One region of the Micromonospora sp. NBC_00617 genome, then DNA from elsewhere that is predicted to be linked to it. Evidence: riboswitches for the same ligand, from Rfam matches in the RefSeq annotation. Region 1 holds a riboswitch; the other holds the start of a gene.
What was found. Region 1 has a riboswitch for thiamine pyrophosphate ahead of OG505_RS00440 (ECF transporter S component). Riboswitches for the same ligand answer to the same signal wherever they lie in the genome.
Positions count from the first base shown of each region.

Region 1 (3,402 bases):
CGGCCCGAGCGCGGCGAACGACACGTGGGGGTTCGCGCTACGCAGTGCCGCGGGCCAGCAGCGGACCGTCTCGGCGAACACGCCCATGTGCCGACTCGGTGTGACCGCCGGGTCGAAGCCCGGCATCTCGGCGCGGATCAGCGGCCACCAGTCCACCGGCACCGGCGGGTTGCGCCACTGCGCCGGGTCACTGTTGTCGGGGTTGTGGGTGGGCACCACGATCGTGCCGTCCGGGCCGAGCGCGTCGCGCAGGGCGAGCACCAGCGCCTGCGGCCCACCGCAGACGAAGCCCAGCGGGCGCATCCCGGCGTGCACCAGCACCGTCGAGCCGGGGCGTACACCCAGCAGGCGCAGCTGCGCGGCGATCGAGCGACGGGTGCCCAGCCCGCCGACGGGCACCGTCACGGCGCTCCTCGCTCCGACGCCGGCCCACCCGGCGCCCGTCGGCTCAGGGCCCGTCGGCCCGGCGCCCGTCGAGCCAGCGTCCGCCCGCCCGGCACGGCTCGGCCCGGCACGGCTCGGCCCGGCACGGCTCGGCCCGGCACGGCTCAGTCCGTCCCGGCGATCCGGGCCAGGACCGCCTCGGCCAACGCGGCGGGTGCGGCGTCCGGAATCCAGTGGCTCACCCCGGGCAGCGGTACGAAGCGGTAGTCACCGGTGACGTTGGCGGCGCACGCCTCGGCGGCGGGCCGCCCGATGGCGATGTCCCGGTCGCTCCAGACGTAGGTGGTGGGCACGGCGACCGGACCGACAGCGGCCAGGTCGGCGCGGGACATGGCCCGGTACCAGTTCAGGGCGGCGGTGAGCGCGCCCGGCGCCCGCATCGGGTCGGCGTAGCGGTCCACCCGGGGGGCGTCGCCCACCCCGCCGAGCATCTTGCGCAGCGCCGTCGCGTGCCACGCCAGCAGCACCTTCTCGGCCTTGCCCGGCTTGCGGAACAACGCGATGTACGACGAGCGGGCCTTCTGCTGGCTGTCGGTGCCCAGAGCGTGCGCCATGGCCGCCGGGTGCGGCACGGACACCGCGGTCAACGTACGGACCCGCTCGGGGTGCGCGGCGGCCACCGCCCAGGCCACGATCGCGCCCCAGTCGTGGCCGACCAGGTGGACGGCGTCCACACCGAGCGCGTCGAGCACCGCCACCACGTCGGCGACCAGTTCGGGAATCCGGTACGCGGCCACCGTCTCCGGCCGGGCGCCCGGCGAGTAGCCCCGCTGGTCCAGCGCGTAGGTGCGCAGCCCGGCGGCGTGCAGTGCCGGCACGACCTCGTCCCACTCCCCGCTGTGCTGCGGGAAGCCGTGCAGCAGGAGGACGGGGACGCCGTCGGAGGGGCCGCCGGTGCGTACCTCGAACGTGAGACCTCGCGCGTCGACCTGCATGATCGTCAGCCTACCCAGCCGGTGGGGCGCCGGCCCTGATGCGCGGGTGGCCGGATGCCCTGCTGGGCTGTTACCCCTGGTCGGTGCTAGCGTCAGCGAGACAACTTCACATCCGACAGGGGAGCGCACAGCGCTGAGAGTGCGGGCACGCCCGCAGACCCTCGAACCTGATCTGGGTAATGCCAGCGCAGGGAGTTCGGTCGACCTCCAGCCGCGCCGTGAGTCCGGTGCCACCGGACGCGCGGCGTGCGTCTTCTCCTGGTTCGTTCCACTGAACTGGGAGCACAGCATGGACAACACCACCAGCCGTTGGCGCACCATCGACATCGTGGTCGCCTCGGTGATCGCGGTCGCCTTCGGCGTCATCTTCTGGGCCTGGGGCCTGGTCTGGAGCGCCACCGAGGGCGCGTTCGCCTTCTTCCCGCCCGCGCAGACGCTGATCTACGGCGTCTGGCTGCTGCCGGCCGTGGTCGGCGGCCTGGTCATCCGCAAGCCCGGTGCCGCGCTCTACTGCGAGACGGTGGCCGCGGTCGTCTCCGCGCTGCTGGGCAGCCAGTGGGCCGGCACGGTGATCCCCCAGGGCATCGTGCAGGGCATCGGGGCCGAGCTGGCGTTCGCCGCCTTCCGGTACCGGTCGTTCCGGCTGCCGACCGCCGTGCTGGCCGGTGCGTTGACCGGTTTCAGCGCGGCGCTGTTCGACTTCTTCGTCTGGAACGTCGACTACGCGCTGGGCGACTACCGCATCCCGTACGCCCTGCTCACCATCGTCAGCGCCACGATCATCGCCGGTGTGGGCGGCTGGCTGCTCACCCGCGCCCTGGCCAACACCGGCGCGCTGGACCGCTTCCCGGTGGGCCGGGACCGCGCCCTGATCTGAGGGTGCACTGTCCCCGTGATCAAGAGGTTTGCGTCAACGGAAGCCGGAATTCTGCCGCAAACCTCTTGATCACCGGCGGGATGACGGCCGGGAGTGGCCGGGAGGGGGTGTTTGTGGGCGGGGTACTGCTGCGGGGGTTCGGATGGCGGCATGCCGGGCGGCGGGCCTGGGCGGTGCGTGGGATGGACCTGCGGGTCGAGGCCGGAGAACGGGTGCTGCTGCTCGGGCCCTCCGGGGCCGGCAAGAGCACCCTGCTCAGCGCGCTGGCCGGGCTGCTGCCCGAGGATTCCGGTGAGCAGGAGGGCACCGTCGAGATCGACGGGCTCGACCCCCGCAAGGCGCGGGAACGGGTCGGCATCGTCTTCCAGGACCCGCAGACCCAGCTGGTGATGGCGCGCAGCGGCGACGACGTCGCGTTCGGTCTGGAGAACCGGGGCGTGCCGACGGACGAGATCTGGCCCCGGGTCGACGAGGCGCTGCGGCGGGTCGGCTTTCCGTACCCCCGCGACCGCAGCACTGCCGCGCTCTCCGGCGGCGAGCAGCAACGCCTGGCCCTGGCCGGCGCGTTGGCCCTGCGGCCCGGCCTGCTGTTGCTCGACGAGCCGACCGCCAACCTCGACCCGGACGGGGCCGCCCTGGTGCGGGGCGCGGTGACGGGCGCGTTGGACGCCGACACCACCCTGATCCTGGTCGAACACCGGGTCGGCGAGGCGCTGCCACTGGTCGACCGGGTGGTCGTCCTGGAGCCCGGCGGCGGGGTCCGCGCGGACGGGACGCCCGACGCGGTCTTCGCCGCACACGGCGCCGCCCTCGCCGCCGAGGGCGTCTGGGTGCCCGGTCACCCCATCGCGCCCCGCACGGCCACCGCCACCCCCGGCGACCTGCTGCTCACCGCCGACCGGCTCGGCCTGCCGCCCCGGCTGGGACCCACCGACCTGGCGGTACGCGCCGGAGAGGCACTCGCCGTACGCGGACCCAACGGCGCCGGCAAGTCCACCCTGGCGCTGCTGCTCGGCGGCCTGCTCAAACCGGGCGCCGGTCGCGTCACCGCCTCGGCCGAGTTGGCCGGCGCCGACCACCGCGCTCCCCCGCACCGCTGGCGAGCGCCCGCGCTGGCCCGACGGATCGGGTCGGTCTTCCAGGACC
Region 1 is NZ_CP107751.1:89,400-92,801, reverse strand. Features, by position in the region: gene OG505_RS00450 (aminoglycoside N(3)-acetyltransferase) at 1-405, opposite strand, end outside; gene OG505_RS00445 (alpha/beta fold hydrolase) at 549-1,379, opposite strand; TPP riboswitch at 1,487-1,591, shown strand; gene OG505_RS00440 (ECF transporter S component) at 1,669-2,256, shown strand; gene OG505_RS00435 (ABC transporter ATP-binding protein) at 2,370-3,402, shown strand, end outside.

Region 2 (3,402 bases), 650 kb from region 1:
TAGTCCTGACGGCCCGGCCGCTCGTCGAGCGGCGAGTACGCGTTCGACTCGAACGGGTTGGTGTTGTCACCGGTGGCCAGGTAGAGGTTGCCGGCGCTGTCGAAGGTCATGCTGCCGCCCGCGTGGCAGCAGGTGTTGCGCTGGGTGTCGACCCGCAGCACCTGCTTCTCGCTCGCCGGGTCGATGGTGTCGCCGGTCACCGTGAACCGGGACAGCAGGTTGCGCGTGACGCCGTCGTTCGGGGCGTAGTAGAGATACACCCACTTGTTGGTGGCGAAGTCCGGGTCGAGCCGGATGCCGATGAGGCCGTCCTCGTTGCCGGTGAAGACGTCCAGGTCGACGGCGGTGACGGTGTTGCCGGTGTCCGGCTTGATGATCTGCACCCGGCCGTCGCGCTCGATGTAGAAGACCCGCCCGTCGGGGGCGATGTCCAGCTCCATCGGGTTACTGGTGTTGCTGTCCAGGGTGATCTTCTCGAAGCTGGAGGTCTTCGAGGCGCCGCAGTCGGCGTCGACCACGCCGGCCGCCGTCTGGATGCCGCCGAGCAGATGCTTGAGGAACTCGGGCTCGGCGTACGACTCGCGGGTGTGCCCGCCGCCGGTGTACCAGGAGCGGCCACCGTCGTAGTCCTGGCACCACGCCGTCGGGTGGTCGGCGCCCATCGCGCCGGCGCCCGGGGTGTAGCTCTTCTCGTCCAGGCTGGCCAGCACGTGCACGTCCGGCCGGGGGTTGGTCTGGAAGTTGTACCACTCGTCGAACCGGGACCAGCGGTCCGGCAGGTCGGCGGTGGACGGGTGGGCGTGGTCCTCCACCTTGACGGTGGCCTGCTGGTTCTGCGGGTGGTTGGCGAAGTACGCGCCGACCAGGTCGCCGTACCAGGCCCAGCTGTACTCGGTGTCGGAGGCGGCGTGGACACCGGCGTAACCGCCGCCGGCCCGCACGTAGCGCTCGAAGGCCGCCTGCTGGTCGGCGTCGAGGACGTCACCGGTGGTGGAGAGCCAGATCACGGCCTTGTACTTGGCGAGGTTGGCGTCGGTGAACGCGGCGCCGTCCTCGGTGGTGTCCACCGTGAACCCGTTGGCCGCGCCGAGTTGCTGGATGGCGGCGATGCCGGTGGGGATGGAGTCGTGCCGGAAGCCGGCGGTCTTGGAGAAGACCAGGACGGAGTAGGGGTCGGCCGCTGCGGCCTTCGGTGCCTTCGGCGCCGCCTGGGAGAGCGGAGCCGCGACCGGCACGTCTCGCGCCGGGATCTGCGCTGCGGCCGGAGCCGCCTGCGCCGGCGACCCGAGCAGGGTCGTCGAGACGAGCGCGAGGGATAGCAGGGTAGCGGTGAGTGGTAAACGGGTACGACGAGAACGGGACACGCCGCCTCCAATGTCGCGGTGGACAGGAATCGCGGGGGCCGGCTGCCGAAGACCGTCCCGGATGGAGCCGGTGGAGACGCCGTGCCAGGGCGTCCCCGCCGGCATTTTGTCGAATCGCTGAACAAATTAATTCTGGTGTATCCATGTCGGGCAAGATGCCGGCCGGTAACGGTTCTGCAACGGCCGGCGACAATCCGAACAGGACCGGAGAAAGTACCCCATCGACGGAGCCGTACCCGGCCGACGGGCCCTCCCTTGGCAGACCGGCGGAACTGTCGTACGGTGACACGCAAGTAACCCACGGGAGCCCGGTGTACCGGGCTGAGAGGGGGGCTGACAGCCCCCGACCGTCGAACCTGATCCGGGTAATGCCGGCGCAGGGAGGAGCGTTGCCGTGCCGTCCCTTGGACGACTGCATCTGATCACCGACACCCGACCCGGGCGTGACCCACTCACCGTGGTCCGGGCCGCCCTCGCGGCGGCCCGCGCCGACCTCGTCGTGCAGGTCCGGGTGGAGGACTCCGCGACCGACCGCGAAGCGTACGACCTGGCGGGCCGGGTGCTGGCGCTCTGCGTGCCGTACGGGGCGACCTGCCTGGTCAACGACCGGCTGCACGTGGCGCTCGCGGTGGGCGCCGCCGGTGGGCACGTCGGGGCCGGCGACCTGCCGGTCGCCGCCGCCCGGCACGTGCTCGGCCCGACCGGCGTGCTCGGCGCCACCGCACGCGCGCCGGAGACGGCTGTCGAGGCGGTCACCGCCGGGGCCAGCTACCTGGGCGTCGGCCCGTGCCACGCCACCAGCACCAAGAGCGGCCTGCCGGATCCCATCGGGCCCGCGGGCGTCCGCGCCGTCGCCGACGCCGTCGACGTGCCGGTCATCGCGATCGGCGGGGTGACCGCCGACCGGGTGCCGGCGATGCGGGCCGCCGGAGCGTACGGGGTGGCGGTGGTCGGTGCGCTCTCCGACGCCGCTGACCCGGCCGGCGCCACCGCCGAGCTGCTCCGGGCGCTGGCGTGACCGGATCGGCCGCCCCTGCCGTGGACGTGGCGGTGGTGGGCGCGGGGCCGATCGGGCTCGCGATCGCCTGGCGTTGCGCCACCCGCGGACTACGGGTGGCGGTGCACGACCCGGCCCCCGGGTCGGGGGCGTCGGCCGTCGCCGCCGGCATGCTCTCCCCGGTCGCCGAGGCGTACTTCGGTGAGCGGCGGCTGACCGAGCTGCTGGTGGCGTCCGCCGCCCGGTGGCCCGGGTTCGCCGCCGAGCTGACCGAGGCGAGCGGCACCGAGATCGGCTACCGGACCGAGGGCACCCTGATGGTCGGGTTGACCGGCGACGACCTGGCCGAGGCACGCCGGCTCTGGGCGTACCAACAGGGGTTGGGTCTGCCGGTGACGCCGCTGCGCCCGAGCGAGCTGCGCGACCGCGAACCGGCGCTCGCCCCGCGGGTGCGCGGCGGCGCGCTCGCGCCCACCGACCACCAGGTCGATCCCCGGCTGCTGGTGCCGGCGCTGCGCACGGCCGCGCGGCGGGCCGGCGCGGTGCTCGTGCCGCGGCCGGTCCGGCGGCTGTCCGACGTGGACGCGGGGGTCACCGTGGTCGCCGCCGGCTGCGGGGCCACCGCGCTCACCGGCCTGCCCGTGCGGCCGGTGAAGGGCCAGATCCTCCGGCTGCGCGCGCCCGGCGGCGTCGCGCCGGGCTTCCGGCACGTGATCCGGGGGTACGCCGACGGCGAGCACGTCTACCTGGTGCCCCGCGCCGACGGCGAGGTGGTCCTCGGCGCGACGGTCGAGGAGCGCGCGGACACCAGCGTCACCACCGGCGCGGTGCTGCGGCTGCTGCGCGCCGGTGTCGACCTGCTGCCCGAACTGACCGAGTACGACCTGGTCGAGGCGGTCGCCGGGCTACGGCCCGGAACGCCGGACAACGCCCCGATCCTCGGGCCGCTGCCCGGCCGGCCCGAGGTCCTGGCCGCCACCGGACACCACCGGCACGGCATCGTGCTCACCCCGATCACCGCCGAGAAGATCGCCGACCTGG
Region 2 is NZ_CP107751.1:6,645,961-6,649,362, forward strand. Features, by position in the region: gene OG505_RS30895 (ThuA domain-containing protein) at 1-1,364, opposite strand, end outside; TPP riboswitch at 1,655-1,764, shown strand; gene thiE (thiamine phosphate synthase) at 1,759-2,382, shown strand; gene thiO (glycine oxidase ThiO) at 2,379-3,402, shown strand, end outside.
Region 2: it holds a riboswitch for thiamine pyrophosphate, as region 1 does, so the genes downstream of both, thiE (thiamine phosphate synthase) here and OG505_RS00440 (ECF transporter S component) in region 1, are expected to answer to the same signal.